DNA from 3 places in the Mycobacterium botniense genome. Region 2 is predicted to be linked to each of the others. Evidence: riboswitches for the same ligand, from Rfam matches in the RefSeq annotation. Region 2 holds a riboswitch; each other region holds the start of a gene.
What was found. Region 2 has a riboswitch for cobalamin ahead of metE (5-methyltetrahydropteroyltriglutamate--homocysteine S-methyltransferase). Riboswitches for the same ligand answer to the same signal wherever they lie in the genome.

Region 1: it holds a riboswitch for cobalamin, as region 2 does, so the genes downstream of both, G6N08_RS04490 (PPE domain-containing protein) here and metE (5-methyltetrahydropteroyltriglutamate--homocysteine S-methyltransferase) in region 2, are expected to answer to the same signal.
Region 3: it holds a riboswitch for cobalamin, as region 2 does, so the genes downstream of both, nicT (Nickel transporter NicT) here and metE (5-methyltetrahydropteroyltriglutamate--homocysteine S-methyltransferase) in region 2, are expected to answer to the same signal.

Annotation. Positions count from the first base shown of each region.
Region 1 covers NZ_BLKW01000002.1:898,188-904,532, forward strand. Annotated here, with positions in the region: gene G6N08_RS04490 (PPE domain-containing protein) at 1-1,421, opposite strand, end outside; cobalamin riboswitch at 1,787-1,995, opposite strand; gene G6N08_RS04495 (nucleotidyltransferase family protein) at 2,071-2,613, opposite strand; gene G6N08_RS04500 (XdhC family protein) at 2,610-3,734, opposite strand; gene G6N08_RS04505 (xanthine dehydrogenase family protein molybdopterin-binding subunit) at 3,903-6,230, shown strand; gene G6N08_RS04510 (SRPBCC family protein) at 6,234-6,345, shown strand, end outside.
Region 2 covers NZ_BLKW01000004.1:282,850-289,194, reverse strand. Annotated here, with positions in the region: gene G6N08_RS11510 (response regulator transcription factor) at 1-56, opposite strand, end outside; gene G6N08_RS11505 (PPE family protein) at 406-1,665, shown strand; gene G6N08_RS11500 (crotonase/enoyl-CoA hydratase family protein) at 1,733-2,533, opposite strand; gene G6N08_RS11495 (thiolase family protein) at 2,530-3,678, opposite strand; cobalamin riboswitch at 3,869-4,102, shown strand; gene metE (5-methyltetrahydropteroyltriglutamate--homocysteine S-methyltransferase) at 4,241-6,345, shown strand, end outside.
Region 3 covers NZ_BLKW01000002.1:1,644,314-1,650,658, reverse strand. Annotated here, with positions in the region: gene mhuD (mycobilin-forming heme oxygenase MhuD) at 49-366, shown strand; gene G6N08_RS07665 (serine hydrolase) at 377-1,705, shown strand; cobalamin riboswitch at 1,821-1,946, shown strand; gene nicT (Nickel transporter NicT) at 2,082-3,215, shown strand; gene clpC1 (ATP-dependent protease ATP-binding subunit ClpC) at 3,291-5,843, opposite strand; gene lsr2 (histone-like nucleoid-structuring protein Lsr2) at 6,280-6,345, opposite strand, start outside.

The DNA of each region.
Region 1 (6,345 bases), on a different contig from region 2:
TCGTAGCCGCGCCCGCGTTCGTTGACCTGTGTCCGCCGGCGACGGTGCAGGTGTGCCTTCTCTGGGGGCGCCGCCGCGGCTGCCGGGGCCGCGGCGGCGGCGGGCTTCGACGCTATCTTCTTGACGCGGGAACCCGACGCGGTCTGCGAACCTATGCTCAGATCACCCACCAGGTAGGGGAAGGATCCCGGGCCTGCAGGTGGGGGCGGTGGCGGCGAAGCGCCGGGCACGGCGGGCGCGGAAGTCGCAGGCGGCGGTGGGGGCGGGGCCGGGGCTGTGACCGAAGCAGGGGTCGGATGTGGAAACAGCGGCGGGCTCGAGGCCGGGGTGAACGCCGCGGGCACCGGGATCGACACCGACGCCGGGTGCACCAGACCAACCAGTCCTGTCAAACCCGTGCAACCGCCGATGGCCCCCATGGGCGTGGCCAGCGCGGGAAACGCCGCACCCATCGGCAACAACGGAGTCGTCGTGGCCACAAAATACAGATACTGCAGCAGCTGAGTACTCCAGTCGAAGAAGACCTCGATCGCGTAAACCCCCGACGCGAACATCAACAGCGGCGTGTTATTCCCAATCGCCGCCACCACTCCTTCATACCCAGACCAGTAGATGCCGGGTAAGGACAGCAGAGATTCCGTTGCCCCAAGGAGGTTCAACGGTTGGCCGGTGGTGAAACTGGTGGGTGGACTGAGGATGTACGCGATCATCGCCTGCAGATTCGCAAGGCTCTCGAAGTCATAGAATGGTTCGCCGACATAGTAGGGCGGGCCGGTGAGCCGAGGGCCGAGAATCTGATCGATGAGCTGGTCCAGCTGTGCAAAGACGGTGAATATCGACTTCGCTGGAGAGGCCGGGTCGGAAGAGACTGGCGCAGCATCGGATTTCACGATCGAAGGTGCAGGCGTGGTCTGTGGCGTCGCCGCCACCGCCGCGTTGGTCACACCCTGGTAGGTGCTCATGACGGTGGCGGCCTGAACCCACATCCGCACATAGTCGGCTTCATTGAGCGCAATCGGAATGGTGTTGATCCCGAAGAAATTCGTGGCGACCAACGCCGCATGGACGGCGTGGTTGGCGGCTAGCTCCCCCAACGTCGGCATGGCCGCCAGCGCGGTGGTGTAGGCGCTGGCCGCGGTTTCGTGCTGAGCGGCCATCGCCGCGCTGTCGGCGCTGGCCTTTCTCAGCCACGCCAGATACGGGACATGAGCGGCCACATACGATTCCGCACTGCGCCCCGCCCAGGCTCCGGCCTGCACCGACGCCGTAACCGCGCCGAGTTCGTCGGCCGCCGAGGCGTATTCGGCGCTCAACGAATGCCACGCCCCGGCCGCTGTGAGGTACGATCCCGGCCCCGGGCCGCTGCTCAGCAACGCCGAATGCACCTCCGGTGGCGAGGACATCCAGATCGGCGCGGTCATCGCACGCCAGCCGCGTGCAGAGACGACCACGCCGTTCCGCCACGATCGACCCGATCCGGGCCAAGCGCGGCCCATAATGGATGGCGCAGACCGAAGTCACCAGATACCAGTCGGGCACGATTCACTGCGCCCGCCTTTTCGGCGACGCACCCGGGTTGCCGGTCTTTGCCGGCGCAGGGCGGGTCACACAAGGCTGCGGTGCATGGTGAAGGAGTCATCAAAACGCCCCTCAGTACGACGGGATGCTCGCCGCCCTACGAGACGTTTGGCCGCCGGAGCCGATCACGCGCCGTCAAAACGGCATCCGCTCGGCACCCGCTTACGGCGATCCGCCCAATCCACGAGGCGACGCGCTGCCGGACACGGCGCGCCCGGCACAACTGGCAGGTCTTCGGACTCGCAGGCCCACACCGAAAACGGTGCTCCTACTAACCGTCGCTTCCCAGCCCCAGACATCTGCCGCGGACCAGTGCTCCTGACGGCGGTCGTTCCTGCATACCGCTGCGGGACAGTCCCGGATTCGCACCGGGTTCCCTCTCACGGCGGACCCGTACCAGCATCCGCCGCTCGATGCCGTTGCCACACAGTGTGACCGCGGCAAACCAGTTGCGCACGACATACTACGTGCCCCGGCACCCCGTTGGTTTCCTCACCCCGGCTCGTCGATGTCGCGGCCGCTGGCGAGGTCGCTGCAGTCGACGACCTCCACGTCGCCGCGGGCGCGCAGGTAGGCGCCCGCACCGTGATCGCCGCTGATGCTGGCCAGGACGGTCGGCCAGTGGCGGCGGGCGATGACTACCGGATGACCGGGACGCGCGCCGAAATAGGCGCGTGCCAGCCCACTACCAGAGGCCAACGCCCGCTTAAGAACTCGCGCGATTACCGCGGGACCCACATCGGGGGTGTCGACGACGTGCAACACGGCGTAGGCCGCGTCGATCCGTTCGGCCTGGGTCAGCCCGGCGCGCACCGAGGCGCTCAGACCCTCCTGCCAGTCGGGCACGCTGACCACGGTGACCCCCGGCGGCGCCGGCACGGCAGCCGCCCCGACAACCACAATGACCTCGGTGCAGCCGCCGGAACGTAACGCCGTCACCGCGATATCCAGCCAGCCGTCGACCAGCACCTTGGGCATTCCGTAGCGGCGTCCGGCGCCGGCGGCTAACAGCACCCCGGCGATGCGGGGAGTCATGGCATCGGGTCGTGGTGAATGCGGCCATCCAGCTCAGTGAGTGGTCTGCCACCGCCGCCCCAGCAGCGCGCGATGATCTCCGCGGCGATCGACACCGCGGTCTCTTCCGGGGTGCGAGCACCCAGGTCCAGGCCGATCGGGCTGGCCAGCCGGCTCAGCTCGGCATCGGTCAGCCCCGCCGCGCGTAATCGGTTCAGCCGCTCATGGTGGGTGCGACGCGAGCCCATGGCACCGACGTAGCCGACATCGAGGCGCAACGCCACCCGCAGCAGCGGTACGTCGAATTTGGGGTCATGCGTGAGTACGCAGATCACGGTCCGGGCGTCGATCGCGCCCTGCTCGGCCTGCGCCGTCAGGTAGCGGTGCGGCCAGTCGATGACGACCTCATCGGCGGTGGGGAACCGCGCGGGTGTCGCAAAGATCGCCCGCGCGTCGCACACGGTCACCCGGTAGCCCAGAAAACTGCCCTGGCGGGCCAAGGCCGCGGCGAAGTCGATCGCGCCGAAGATCAGCATTCGCGGCGGCGGTGCGTGGCTGGCCACGAATACCTCCATGCCGACGTCTTGGCGCTGCCCGTCTGCGCCGTAGCTGAGCACCGTGGAGCGGCCCGCGGCCAGCAGCCCCCGGGCGTCGTCGGTGACGGCGGCGTCGGCGCGCGCCGAGCCCAGCGATCCGTGCACCGAATCCGCGGTGATGACCAGTTTGCGTCCCAGCCGGCCGGGGTCGGGATGGGCGATGACCGTGGCGACGGCGGTCGGGCGGTGCGCGGCGAGATCGTCGGCCACCACCTGCAATTGCGGGAAGGAACGCCGCGATATCGGTTCGGCGAAGACATCGATCTCCCCGCCGCAGGTGAGACCGACCGCGAACGGGTCGTCGGCACTGGCACCGTAGCGCTGCAGTTGCGGACGTCCGGATCGCCGCACCTCGGCGGCGAGTTCGTAGACCGCCGCCTCGACACAACCGCCCGAAACCGACCCGGCCACTGTCCCGTCCGGCCCCACGACCAGCACCGCCCCTGGTGGCCTTGGTGCTGAGTGCCGGGTGCGGACCACGGTGGCGACACCGGCGGTGTCACCGGCACGCCAGATCGTCATCAGCTCGCCGAGTACATCACGCACGATCGCTGACGTTAGTGCGGGAGGTGCCCATTCGGCGTGCGATAATGTCACTCTCGTTTTTGACAGATTGCTTCTCGATGTACGATAACCACCCTTCTATAGTTTTAGTGAGGGGTAGTCCGGCGCATTGACACAGACCCGAACAGCCGTCGGATGGGAGCGATTGCCATGACCCGGCCGCGCGAACAAACCGCCACCTCCCGCTACGTCGGCACCCGGGTCCAGCGGGTGGAAGACGCCCGACTGCTGACCGGCCACGGCACGTTCGTCGACGATGTCACCCGGCCCGGCATGCTGCATGCCTGCTTCGTCCGCAGCCCGTTCGCCCGGGCCCGCATCAACGGGATCGACGCCTCGGCGGCCCTGGCGCTGCCCGGTGTACACGCCGTGTTCACCGCCGCAGACCTCAACCCCGACGTCAAAGAAGCCTGGCACGCGGTGGCGGGCAAGGATGTTCCCGATACTCCGCGGCCGCCGCTGGCTGAAGGCGAGGCGAAGTTCGTGGGCGACCCGGTGGCCCTGGTGATCGCCGAAAACCGCTACATCGCCGAGGACGCAACGGACTTAGTGGAAGTCGACTTCGGGCCGCTGCCGGCGATCGCCGACTTCACGAAGGCGCAAACGTCGGACATCCTGGTGCACGAGGGATACCCCGGCAACATCGCGGGCGGACTGTCCGGGGCTCCGCCGGACGAAGAGGTTTTCGCAGCGGCTCCTTGTGTGGTCTCCGAGACCATCTCTCAGCAGATCTATGCGCCGGTGCCGATCGAAACCCTCGGCATCGTGGTCGAATGGCAGGCCCCCTCTGAAGAGTTGACCATCTGGGCCTCCACCCAGACCCCGCATGAGCTGCGAGCGTTCGCCGCACGGCTGCTGGGCATTCCCGCCCAGCGGGTACGGGTGATCATGCGTGACACCGGTGGCGGGTTCGGCCAGAAGGTCGTCCCGATGCGCGAAGACATGTGCATCATGCTGGCCGCGCGCAAACTGCCCGCCGCGCTCAAATGGATCGAGGACCGCCGAGAGAACCTGATGTCGGCCGGCCAGGCCAGGCATGTAACCGGCAGGGCCCGAATGGCTTTCGACGAGGATGGCAGCATCTTGGCCGCCGACATCGACTTCGTCCAAGACGTCGGCGCCTACCCGACGCCCTATCCAGTACTGACGGCGGCCGCGATCGGCATGTTCTTCCCCGGGCCCTACCGTGTGCCCAAGGCCAGCTTCAACTACACGACGGTCTTCTCCAACACGGCCGGCCTGGCGGCCTATCGCGGTCCGTGGCAATTCGAGTCGTTGTCCCGGGAAATCTTGCTCGACATCGCCGCCCGCAAACTGGGGATGGATCCGGTCGAGCTGCGCCGTAAAAACCTGCTGCGCGCCGATGAGATGCCCTACGTCAACCCCAACGGCATGCCGTATGACCATGTCGCGCCCAGCGACACCTTCGAGCAGGCGGTGAAGATCCTCGACCACGAGGGCTTCCGCAAGCAGCAGCGGGACGCGCTGGCGCAGGGCCGCTATCTGGGGCTGGGCTTCGCCGCCTATATCGAACCGACCGGCGCCGCAACCGGCCATCTGGGCACTGAGGGCGCCACCATCCGCGTGGAGCCGACGGGTAAGGTCAACGTCTACGTCAACGGCGGATCCACCGGCAACAGCATCGAGACCACCGTCGTGCAGCTGACCGCCGACGCGCTGGGGGCCGATATCGATGATGTGGCCACCATCCAGGGTGATACTGCGGTCACCCCCTACGGTGCCGGCACCCAGGGCAGCCGCAGCGGCCCGATGACCGCCGGCGCGATCCACGAAGCCGGCACGCTGCTGCGCCGGCAGATCACCGCAATGGCCGCGCACTATCTCGGCGTGGACGACTCGGCGATCGAGCTGGCCAACTCACGTGCCAGCGTTCGTGACGATCCTTCCAGAAGCGTGACTTTCGCCGAGCTCGCCTACCGCGCCTACTACCAGCCGCAGCAGTTGCCGCCGGGGATGTCGGCCTCGCTGGAGGCCACCGCCCGGTTCACCTCGCAGGCACCCATCCATTGGGCCAACGCAACACATGCCTGCACCTGTGAGGTCGACGTGGCCACCGGCAAGGTCACTCTGACGCGCTACATCGTCAGCGAAGATGTCGGCCCAATGATCAACCCGACGGTCGTGGAAGGTCAGATCGCCGGAGGCACCGTGCAGGGTATCGGTGGCGCACTGCTGGAAAACCTCGCCTATGACGACGACGGCAACCCACTGGCCACCACCTTCGTCGACTACCTGCTGCCCACAACCACCGAGGTGCCGCCCATCGAGTTCGGCCATGTCGAGATTCCCGGCCCCGGGGTCGGCGGCTACAAGGGCGTCGGTGAGGGCGGAGCGATCGGTTCGACGCCGGCGGTGATCAACGCGATCAACGATGCGCTGGCGCCGCTGGGCGTGACCATCACCCGGCTGCCCGCCAGTCCGGCAGCCATTGTCGCACTGCTTGCAGACAAAGGATGACAAGTGGAGTTAACCAACGAGTTCCGTGTTCCGGTTCGGGTGGGCCAGGCCTGGGAAGTTCTGACCGATGTGCAGCGGATAGCGCCGTGCTTGCCGGGTGCGCAGGTACTCAGTG
Region 2 (6,345 bases):
TCGGCGAGGAGGCGGCCGATGGTCTCGTCATCCTCGACCACCAGCAGCTGCGCCACGGGCACGATCCTATCGAGCACAGCGGCTAGCAGCCCCGATCCGGCCGGGCGCGGGTGCGGGGCCCGTGCGAAATCTCGAGGGTGGCTGACAGCCGCCGCAGCTGATCATGTCTTACCCCTGATCACCCTGCGGCACGGAAGGTAAACACTGCCATTACTTCGCGATAGCAGCCCCCTGACCAGCGATTTCCTAGCCTTCGAAGGACAAGTGCCGGTTTTCGGCGCTGTCCAGGACATGGTCGGTTCCGGTTTCGGGCGCCAGTGCGGCAGCGTCGGCGGCTACCAAGCCGCCATATGGCGCCGGCTAAGGCAAACAGAGCACGCAGAGGTACACGCAGAGGTAACAGTGATGGATTTCGGAATGCTACCGCCGGAGATCAACTCCGCTCGCATGTATACCGGCCCCGGCGCAGGGCCATTGTTGGCCGCCGCGGCGGCGTGGGACGGACTGGCCGACAGCTTGTATTCCACAGCGACCTCCTACAGCGCCGTCATTTCCGGGTTGACCAGCGACCAATGGCAAGGGCCGGCGGCGGCGGCGATGGCCGCCGCCGCCGCGCCCTACGTGACCTGGATGACGACCACTGCCGCGCACGCCCAGCAGGCCGCTACCCAGGCCAGGCAAGCCGTCAGCGCCTACGAGACAGCCTTCGTGGCAACGGTTCCTCCGCCGGTGATCGCGGCCAACCGCAGCCTGTTGGCATCGCTGGTCGCGACCAATGTGCTGGGGCAAAATGCACCGGCCATCGCGGCCACCGAGGCGCACTACGCCGAAATGTGGGCGCAAGACGCCAGCGCGATGTACGACTACGCCGCCTCTTCGGCGCTCGCGGTCTCGCCCTTGACACCGTTCGTCGCGCCCCAGCACCACACCAACGGCGTGGGGCTGGCCGGCCAAGCCGCCGCCGTCGCGCACGCCGCCGGCACCTCCGCCGGTACGTCACGGGCCGCGCTCTCAGGATTGATGACGGCCATACCCGCCGCGCTGCAGGAACTCGCAGCACCCGCAGCATCGACATCATCAACGGCAGAGCTGACCGGGATCCTCTCGACGCTGGGTTTGGGGTCGTCAACGTCCCCGGCGTCGGCGCTGTCCTGGTTCGACTCGGCGAAATCGGTTCTCTACCCGATGTCGATTATGTCGATGATGCCGATGAGGGGGATGTCGATGGCGAACATGGGGAGGTCTCTGATATCGACCGCCGCCGGCGGCGGCAAGGGGCTGCCGGCGTTGGGGTCCGCTGCGTTGGGTGGGCCCGGTCTCCCCGCCGGCGCCATGGGCTCAGCGGGCCCGGCGGGGTTGGGCGCGCAGGGATCAGCGAACCCGGCAGGTGTGGCTGGCGTGCCGGTATTGGCAGGTCTGCGCCGGGCGACGTCGATCGGGACGCTCTCGGTTCCGCATACCTGGACGGGGGCGGCCGCGACCGGAACGATCCGCCCGCTCGCTCCACCACTTCCGGTCAGCCACGTTCGCGCCATCCCGAATGCCACAACCACCGCGATGCCGGGGCTTCCGGCGGCCAGTGGCGGCGGCCACGGTGTGGGCGGCGCGCTTCCGCGCTACGGAGTCCGGCCTGTGGTGATGGGCCGCAAACCGGTTGGCAGGTAACGGTAGGTCAGGTAACGCAAACGACGGTGCACGCAATCCCCGCAGTTCGGCCCGCCGGGATCTGGCCTCACCGCGCCTTCCACACCGGCTGTCGTTTCTCGGCAAATGCCCGCGGGCCTTCCTTGGCGTCCTCGGACCTGAGCAGCGTGGCGAATTCCCTTGTCGTGCGAGCCCATCCCGGCTCTTCATCGGGAATAACCCCGTCGTCGGCACCGTAGGCGATCCGTTTGCTGGCCTGCACCGACAGCGGCGCATTCACGGTGATGCGCTCAGCTAGCCTCAGCGCGGCATCTAACACCGTGCCGTCGGGGACGACCTGGTTGATCAAACCCCATCGGGCGGCGTCGGCGGCGCTCATCGGCTCGCCGGTGAGCAACATTTCCAGCGCCACCTTGCGGGGTAGCTGGTGCACGATGCGGAACACCCCGCCGGCGCCCGCGATCAGCCCACGTTTGACCTCGGGCAGCCCGAACTGGGCCCGCTCCTCGGCCACCACCAGGTCGCTGGCCAGCGCCAGCTCGGTGCCGCCGCCCAATGCGGTCCCGTTGACCGCGGCGATGGTGGGCTTGTCGATGAAGTGGTGCACGTATCCGGCGAAGCCCCACTCCCCGTGGTCGGGGTGGTAGAGGTTTTCACGGCGGGCGATCGCTTTCAGATCCGCTCCGGCGCAGAAGGCTTTCTCGCCGGCGCCGGTGATCACCACCGCGCGCACCTCGGCGTCGTGCTGGGCTTCTTCGAGCGCGTCGCCCACGGCAATGCTCACAGCGCTGTTGACCGCATTGCGGGCTTCCGGCCGGTTGATCGTGATGACCATGACATTGCCGCGGCGCTCGATGAGCGCCGCGGGTTGGGCGACCGCTTCGGTCACAGCAGCTCCACAATCGTGGCGTTGGCCTGGCCCCCGCCCTCGCACATGGTCTGCAAGCCGTAGCGGATTCCCTTGTCGCGCATGTGGTAGAGCAATGTCGTCATGATGCGGGCCCCCGATCCGCCGAGCGGGTGGCCCAGTGCGATCGCCCCGCCGTTGGGGTTGAGTTTCTTTTCGTCGGCGCCGATGTCGGCCAGCCAGGCCAGCGGCACCGGGGCGAACGCCTCGTTGACCTCGAACACGCCGATGTCTTCGAGCTTCAAACCGGATTTCTGGAGCACCTTCTGGGTCGCCGGGATCGGAGCGGTCAACATGATCACCGGGTCAGCCCCGGCCAGTGTCGCGGTGTGCACCTTGGCGAGCGGTTTGAGACCCAACGACTTGGCTTTCTCCGCTGACATGAACAGCAGTGCCGCCGCACCGTCGGAGATCTGGCTGGAATTGCCGGCGTGGATCACTCCGTCTTCTTTGAACGCCGGCTTCAGCTCGGCCATTTTCTCGATTGTGGTGCCGCGGCGGATGCCTTCGTCCTTGAGCACGACGTTGCCGTCCTGATCCTTGATCGCGACGATCTGATCGTCGAAAGCACCGGAATCTTGTGCTGCGGCAGCTTTTTCGTGTGAACCGAGAGAGAACTCGTCCAGTGTGGTGCGGTCGAAGCCCCAGCGTTCGGCGATCATCTCGGCACCGATGCCCTGGTTGGGGATCACCCGGTGGTACCGCTGCAGGAAAGCGTCCGGGTAAGGCCTGCCGCCGTTAGCCAGCGAGGAACCCATCGGTACCCGCGACATCGACTCGACCCCGCCCGCGACAACCACGTCGTAGTGGCCGGCCACCACCCCAGCGGCGGCGAAGTGCACCGACTGCTGGCTGGACCCGCATTGGCGGTCGACGGTCACACCCGGGACGGTCTCAGGCCAGCCCGCCGAGAGCAATGCGGTGCGGGCGATGTCGAGGGCCTGTTCACCGGCTTGCATGACACAGCCCCAGATCACGTCGTCGACGATTTCCGGGTCGACACCGGCCTTTTCGACTAGTCCGTTGAGCACTTGCGCGGACAAATCCGCAGGATGCACCCCCGAGAGCGCGCCGTTGCGCTTGCCGATCGGGGACCGCACCGCCTCGACGATTACGGCTTCGGCCATGGAACTATCTCCTTCGACGGTGACCTTCCAACCAAGGTCATGAATCGATTCTCGACCAGCGCGCGTGGCGGTTCGCCATTGGGGTCATCGACTCCGCTGCGCCGGCCGGCCCGAGAGGCTGCCCGCTCGCCGTCGACACCGCCGCACGCGCCGGCCGGTGGGTCGCGATTGCCATGTCGACCGGCCGGGTAATCTCAGAGACGCAGCTGGTCTGCCGGCCGCGCCGCCGGGCACTGCCGGCATCGAGCAAGACGTGATGTCTTGTGAGAGGGAACCCGGTGCGAATCCGGGACTGTCCCGCAGCGGTAAACAGGAACGACCGCCGTCATCTGCACTGGTCAGCGACTGGGAAGCGACGGCTATTAGGAGCACCACCGGGTGCGTGCCTGTGAGTCCGAAGACCTGCCAGCTGTGCCGGGCGCACCGCGTCCGGCGGCTCATCGCCTCGAGGAATGGGCGTCTGGCCGTCCCGGGTGGGATCGCGCGTCGAGGCGCGCACCGCGACCGGATCGGCTGTGCGTCCGCCGGCGATGACCACTCATCGCAGATGAAGGACGAACTGATGACTGCTCAACCTTTCACCGCTACCGTCACCGGCTCCCCGCGCATCGGCCCGCGCCGCGAACTCAAACGCGCCATCGAGGGTTTCTGGGCGGGGCGAACCAGCCGCTCGGAGCTGGAATCCGTTGCTGCCGCCCTGCGCCGCGACACCTGGTCGGATCTAGCCGGCGCCGGGCTGGATTCCGTGCCGGTGAACACGTTTTCCTACTACGACCAGATGCTCGACACCGCGGTCCTGCTGGGGGCGCTGCCGGCGCGGGTGGCGCATCTTTCCGATGAGCTGGACCGCTACTTCGCGGCGGCGCGGGGCACCGATGAGGTCGCGCCGCTGGAGATGACCAAGTGGTTCGATACCAACTACCACTACCTGGTTCCGGAGATCGGCCCGGGCACCCAATTCACGCTGCACCCGGGCAAGGTGCTCGCTGAGCTGAAAGAAGCGCTAGCGCAGGGAATTCCCGCACGCCCGGTGCTCATCGGCCCGCTCACGTTCCTGCTGCTGAGCAAGCCGGTGGACGGTGCGGGTGCGCCGATCGAGCGGTTGGACGAGGTGGTGCCGCTCTACTCCGAGCTGCTGTCGCTGCTCGCCGGGGCCGGCGCCGCCTGGGTGCAGCTCGACGAACCGGTGCTGGTGACCGATATGCATGCCGGCGCGGCCGCGCTGGCCGAGCGCGTCTATACCACGCTGGGGTCGCTGACCGACCGGCCCGGTATCCATGTGGCCACCTATTTCGGCGACCCGGGCGCTGCGCTGCCCGCGCTGGCGCGCACACCCGTTGAGGCCATCGGCGTTGACCTGGTCGCCGGGGGCGGCGCCCCCGTGGCCGCGATCCCGGAGCTGGCCGGCAAGCTTGTGGTGGCCGGCATCGTCGACGGGCGCAATGTGTGGCGTACCGACGTGGAGGCGGCGCTGAGCCGCCTGGCCACGTTGCTGGGCTCGGTGGGCAACCTCGCGGTCTCGACGTCATGCTCCACCCTGCATGTGCCGTACTCGCTGGCTTTGGAAACCAGTGGCGCGCTGGACGACAACTTGCGCAGCTGGTTGGCGTTCGGCGCTGAAAAAGTGCGTGAAGTCGTGGTGCTGGCGCGTGCGCTGCGCGAGGGACGCGACGCGGTGGCCGACGAGATCGCGGCCTCCAATGCTGCGGTGGCGTCGCGCCGCTCGGATCCCCGCCTGCACAACGAGCAGATCCGCGCCCGCATCGACACGCTCATGGCCTCGGGCACCAAACGCGGCAACGCCGCTGAGCGTCGTGAGAGCCAAAACGCCCGGTTGCACTTGCCGCCCCTGCCGACCACCACGATCGGCTCGTTCCCGCAGACCCCGGCGATCCGCAAAGCCCGCGCGGCGCTGCGGAACGGCGAGATCGACCGGGAGGAATATGAGCGGCGGATGAAGACTGAGATCGCCGAAGTCATCGCGCTCCAGGAACGGCTTGGCCTGGATGTGCTGGTTCACGGCGAACCCGAACGCAACGATATGGTCCAATACTTCGCCGAGCAGCTCGACGGTTTCTTCGCCACCGACAACGGCTGGGTGCAGTCCTACGGCACCCGCTGTGTCCGCCCGCCGATCCTCTACGGCGACGTGTCGCGGCCGCACCCGATGACGGTCGAGTGGATCACCTACGCGCAGTCGCTGACCGGCAAGCCGGTCAAGGGCATGCTGACCGGGCCGGTGACGATCCTGGCGTGGTCGTTCGTGCGCGACGACCAGCCGCTGGCCGATACCGCGTATCAGATCGCCCTGGCGATTCGCGATGAGACGGTGGATCTGGAGCGGGCGGGTATCGCCATCATCCAGGTCGATGAGCCTGCGCTGCGGGAGCTGCTGCCGCTGCGCCGGGCCGAGCAGGACGCGTACCTGCAGTGGGCGGTGGGCGCCTTCCGGCTGGCGACCTCGGGGGTCTCCGACTCCACCCAGATCCAGACACACCTGTGCTATTCGGAGTTCGGTGAGGTCATCGGCGCTATCGCGGAGCTGGACGCCGATGTCACGCTGATCGAAGCGGCCCGCTCGCATATGGAAGTGCTCGACGACCTCAACCAGGCTGGCTTTTCCAACAGCGTGGGGCCCGGGGTCTACGATATTCATTCGCCGCGGGT
Region 3 (6,345 bases), on a different contig from region 2:
CGCGGTATGCATCGGCGGGCAGCCGTTGGCGCACGGTAGCCTAGCGCCATGCCAGTCGTGAAGATCAACGCAATCGAGGTACCCCCCGGCGCTGGGCCTGAACTGGAAAAACGGTTCGCCCATCGCGCACACGCCGTCGAGAACGCGCCGGGCTTCCTCGGCTTTCAGTTGTTGCGACCCGTCAAGGGCGAAGACCGGTACTTCGTGGTGACACAATGGGAGTCCGACGAGGCCTTCCAAGCGTGGGCAACGGGGCCGGCCATCGAAGCCCACGCCGGGCATCGGGCAAACCCGGTAGCGACTGGGGCGTCGCTGCTGGAATTCGAGGTTGTGTTGGACGTTGCCGGCACCGGCGCGTCGGCGTAGCCGCGGGCCGATGCCGGCCGGTGCGGTGGCTTCGGCAGTCGTCGCATCGGTCGCCACTTTGCTCGCAGGTTGTGCTTCACCCCCTTCGACGCCGGCGAATGCGGCGGGCGCCGGGGTGCGGATCGACACCAGGACCCCGCCCGGTCTGCGCGCCCAGCAGACCATGGACATGCTTAATTCCGACTGGCCGATCGGCGAGGTGGGGGTGCGGACCCTGGCCGCGCCCGCGATGGTCGAATCGGTTCAACGAGCGATGGAAGCCCTGTGGTGGGACCGCCCTTTCACCATCGACAGTATCGACATCACCGCCGGCGCGGCGACGCTGCATCTGATCACCTCCTACGGCGCCCGGCAGGACATCAGGATCCACACCGGCGAGGATCGGCTCGTTGACGGGTTCGACGTCACCACCAGCCCGCCCACGATCACCTCATGGCATGACGTCGACTCCACACTGGCCAAAACCGGTGCCCGTTATTCCTACCAAGTCGCCAAGGTCCACGATGGTCGTTGCGAACGGCTGGCAGGGACCAATACAGCTCAGTCACTGCCGCTGGCATCGATTTTCAAGTTGTATGTGCTCTACGCCGTGGCTGACGCGATAAAAAACGGCACGGTGTCTTGGGATGACCAGCTCACGGTCACCGCCAAAAGCAAAGCTGTCGGGTCGTCAGGTGTGGACCTTCCGGTAGGAGAACATGTTTCGATTCGCACAGCTGCCGAAAGGATGATCGCCACCAGTGACAACATGGCGACTGACCTGCTGATCGAGAAGGTGGGCACCCATGCTGTCGAGAAGGCTCTAGTCGCCGCCGGTCACCACGATCCGGCCAGTATGATGCCATTTCCCACGATGTACGAGCTCTTCTCAGTGGGTTGGGGTGAGCCGGATCTTCGCGCCCAGTGGAGTCACGCTCCCCCGCAATTGCGTGCCCAGTTGTTACAGCAAGCGAATTCTCGTCCTTACCAACCTGATCCAGCCCGTGCCCATACCCCGGCGTCTAGCTACGGTGCAGAGTGGTACGGCAGCGCCGAGGACATCTGCCGGGTCCATGCTGCTCTGCAAACGGTGTCGTCCGGCGAAGCCGCGCCCGTCAAGCAGATTCTGGCCTCCGTACCCGGTGTCGATCTGAACCGCGATACGTGGCCGTATGTTGGCGCGAAAGCTGGCGGTCTTCCCGGTGATTTGACGTTCAGCTGGTATGCGGTGGACAAGACCGGCCAGCCTTGGGTGGTCAGCTTTCAGCTGACCTGGTTGCGAGACCACGGCCCGACCGTGACCGCGTGGATGTTACAGATTGCGAAGCAGGTGTTCGCGCTGATTGCGGTGCAGCGCTAATTTACCCCGCCCCAAGCCGCCGGCTGTTGAAAACGGCGGGTGAGCCGCGTCGCTCAGATTAGTAACACCACCGGCGCAGCGCTGTCCGAATAGGATGCTCGACAAGGTGCCGCGCAGCAGATAGCGTCTGCCGGGGCAATCGTGTGACGGCGGGGAAACCGGTGCAATTCCGGTGCGGTCGCGCCACTGTGACCAGTGTTTCGGCGCTGGAAGCCAGACCTCCCCGGCACACCTCGCAGATGGGGACGCGCAATCCCTGAAAGGCGGTTGGTTCATGCCTTCTCGGGCATCATCGAATTTTTCCCCTGGGTATCGTCGTGCGGCTGCACGCCGAGCCGCCCGGTATCCCGTTGGCCGTTGGGCTGAATTCTCCCGGTTGACCTCGACGTGGGATTGTCGCGACCGTGCCGGTGTCGCGCTGCTGCTGGGGGTGATTGCCGCCATGCACGTCGTGGGTTTCGCCACTTTGCTGTGGATCATCGTGCCGCGGCACTACCAGGTCGGTTCCGGGATTTTCGGGGTCGGCCTGGGCCTGTCGGCCTACCTGTTCGGTCTGCGGCATGCTTTCGACGCGGACCATATCGCTGCTATCGACAACACAACTCGCAAACTGATGACGGACAGCGACAATGCGGCCGGTCCGGCGGTGCGAGAAGGAGCCGGGTCACGCGCAACCGAATCGGGCCACCGTGGCAAACCGACGTCTGTCGGGTTCTGGTTTGCGATGGGTCATTCCACCATCGTGCTGGTCATGGCCGTGCTCGTCGTGGCCGGCGCCCATGCGGTGGATGCGCTCGTTGACCGCAATTCACCGGCCCGGCACGCACTCGGGTTCGCTGGAACCTTGGCCTCCGGGCTGTTTCTCTACCTCATCGCAGCCACGAACATCGTCACGTTGAGGGGAATTTCCCGGGCGTTCGTCAAACTCCGTCGCGGATGCTACTGCGACGCCGAACTCGAAGCAGCCCTCAATGACCGGGGGTTTTTAGCACGCCTGCTGCATCCAGTGATGAATCGCATCAAGCGCCCAGCACAAATCTATCCGGTTGGTGTGCTGTTCGGGCTGGGGTTCGACACCGCGACCGAGGTCGCCGTGCTGGCGCTGGCGGGCACCGGGGCCGCCGCCGGTCTGCCCTGGTATGCGGTGCTGGTGCTGCCGTTGCTATTTGCGGCCGGCATGAGTCTGATGGACACGGCTGACGGTGTCCTGATGACGGTGGCCTACGACTGGGCTTTTGTGCAGCCAATCCGCAAGATCTACTACAACCTTGCGGTGACAGGGCTTTCGATCGCAGTCGCGTTACTGATCGGGTCGATCGAACTGGTTTCGATCTTGCACGACGATTTCCACTGGGCCAACCCCATCGTCAACTGGATCAGCGTCATCGACCTCAACACAGCCGGTTTGGTGATTGTTGGACTCTTCGTGCTTACCTGGGTGGGAGCGGTCGCTTACTGGAAGCTGGCCAACATCGAAGCCCGCTGGCAGCCGGACCCGGATTGTGGCTGAGAGGTTAGACGGCCAGTGGCCAGTCACTACAGCGGATTTCGCGATACCTGCAGTGACTGGCCACCTCGCAGAGGTTTATTGGCCGGCCTGCGCGGGGCCGCCCGCGCTGTGGACTCCCACATTGGCCAGGTCCGGCTCGACGGGCTCAGCCGGCTTGCGAGTTCCGGTGAATGTGAATACCGCGTCTTCACCAGCGCCCTCACCGTCCCAGTTCTCCACATCGACGGTGACGACTTGCCCCGGTCCAACCTCCTCGAACAGGATCTTCTCACTCAGAGCGTCCTCGATTTCGCGCTGAATGGTCCGTCGCAGCGGGCGCGCACCCAGCACCGGGTCAAATCCGCGCTTGGCCAGCAGCGCTTTGGCCTTGTCGGTCAACTCCAGCGCCATGTCCTTGCTCTTGAGCTGATCGCTCACCCGGCTGATCATCAACTCCACCATCCGGATGATCTCTTCCTGGGTCAGCTGGTGGAAGACGATGATGTCGTCGATGCGGTTGAGGAACTCCGGGCGGAAATGTTTCTTCAGCTCGTCGTTGACCTTCTGCTTCATCCGCTCGTAGTCGTTCTCGCCGCCGCCCTGGGAGAAGCCCAGCCCAACCGGCTTGGAGATGTCCGCGGTACCGAGATTAGACGTGAAGATCAGGACCGTGTTCTTAAAGTCCACTGTGCGGCCCTGCCCGTCGGTGAGCCGACCGTCCTCGAGCACCTGCAACAGGCTGTTGTAGATCTCTTGGTGCGCCTTCTCGATCTCGTCGAACAGCACCACCGAAAACGGCTTGCGCCGCACCTTCTCGGTGAGCTGACCGCCTTCCTCGTAACCGACATACCCCGGCGGGGCGCCGAAGAGCCGTGACGCGGTGAACCGATCGTGGAACTCGCCCATGTCGATCTGGATGAGCGCGTCGTCATCGCCGAACAGGAACTCCGCCAGCGCCTTGGACAGCTCAGTCTTACCGACACCGGACGGGCCGGCGAAGATGAACGAACCGGAGGGACGCTTGGGGTCCTTTAACCCGGCGCGGGTGCGGCGGATCGCCTTGGACACTGCCTTGACGGCGTCCTCCTGGCCAATGATCCGCTTGTGCAGCTCCTCTTCCATGCGCAGCAGCCGGGTGGTCTCGGCCTCGGTCAGCTTGAACACCGGGATACCGGTCCAGTTGCCCAACACCTCGGCGATCTGCTCGTCATCGACCTCAGCGACAACATCGAGATCACCTGAGCGCCATTGCTTTTCCCGCTCAGCCCGCTGGGCGACAAGTTGCTTTTCCCGATCCCGCAGCGCGGCGGCCTTCTCGAAGTCCTGCGCGTCGATCGCGGACTCCTTCTCCCGGCGCGCTTCGGCGATCTTCTCGTCGAACTCACGCAGGTCCGGTGGCGCGGTCATCCGGCGAATCCGCATCCGCGCCCCGGCCTCGTCGATCAGGTCGATCGCCTTATCCGGCAGGAACCGGTCGTTAATGTAGCGGTCGGCTAATGTGGCCGCGGCCACCATCGCCGAATCGGTGATCGACACCCGGTGGTGCGCCTCATAGCGATCGCGCAGACCCTTGAGGATCTCAATGGTGTGCTCCACCGTCGGCTCGCCCACCTGCACCGGCTGGAAGCGGCGTTCCAGCGCGGCGTCCTTCTCGATGTACTTGCGGTACTCGTCGAGCGTGGTGGCACCGATCGTCTGCAGCTCGCCACGAGCCAGTTTGGGCTTGAGGATCGACGCCGCGTCGATGGCGCCCTCGGCCGCGCCGGCGCCGACCAGCGTGTGCAGCTCGTCGATGAACAAGATGATGTCGCCGCGGGTGTTGATCTCCTTGAGCACCTTTTTCAGGCGCTCCTCGAAATCACCGCGGTAGCGGCTGCCGGCCACCAGCGACCCCAGGTCCAGGGTGTAGAGCTGCTTGTCCTTCAGCGTCTCGGGCACCTGGCCGTGCACGATGGCCTGCGCCAGGCCCTCGACGACCGCGGTCTTGCCGACCCCGGGCTCGCCGATCAGCACCGGGTTGTTCTTGGTGCGCCGGGACAGCACCTGCATGACCCGCTCGATTTCCTTCTCCCGGCCGATGACCGGGTCCAGCTTGCCCTCCATCGCGGCCGCCGTCAGGTTGCGGCCGAACTGGTCGAGCACCAGCGAGGTCGAGGGGCTGCCGGATTCGCCGCCGCGGCCCCCGGTGCCGGCCTCGGCAGTCTCTTTGCCCTGGTAGCCACTCAGCAGCTGGATCACCTGCTGACGCACCCGGGTCAGCTCCGCGCCCAGCTTGACCAGCACCTGCGCAGCGACCCCCTCGCCCTCGCGGATCAGGCCGAGCAGGATGTGCTCGGTGCCGATGTAGTTGTGGCCGAGCTGCAACGCCTCACGCAGGGAGAGTTCGAGCACCTTTTTCGCCCGCGGGGTGAATGGAATGTGCCCGGACGGCGCCTGCTGGCCCTGGCCGATGATCTCCTCGACCTGGCTGCGCACCCCCTCCAGCGAGATGCCCAGCGACTCCAGCGACTTGGCGGCCACGCCTTCGCCTTCGTGAATCAACCCCAGCAGGATGTGCTCAGTGCCGATGTAGTTGTGGTTGAGCATCCGGGCCTCTTCTTGCGCCAGGACGACGACCCTGCGGGCACGGTCGGTAAATCTCTCAAACATCGGTGGTTACCTGCTCTCCCTCACCATCGGTACAGCGGTGGCATCGCGTACCTGCTATCCACTGTAATCGGCCGCTGCCCGAGGTTCCTAACCTTGCGGTCCATACCGGCGCACACTTCCGCCGGTGAAACACGGACGCAACAAATGCAACGCCGGAAAATGCTGAATGTTTCCCAAATAACCGCTGATCAGTTCGCCACCAGCGAAAGGCGCTGAACCTGCCCTTAATACGGCCGCCGCACAGTGGCACCCGCCAGGGCGTCGCGCATCGTCGCGGCACCATCCGGCGGCCAGGTATGCCGCAGACGTGTCCTGGAAGCGACGCAGGGGAGCCGGGCAATGAATCAGGTGGGAGCCGGGCGGTTAGACCCCTGGCCGAGCCGGGCAATCGAATCCGGCAGGAAGCGGTTGATCGGGCCCAACGCCCGGCTCCCCACTAGTTCGCCGCGTGGAAAGCCTCGATGATGTCGGCGGGTATCCGGCCGCGGGTTGACACGTTGTG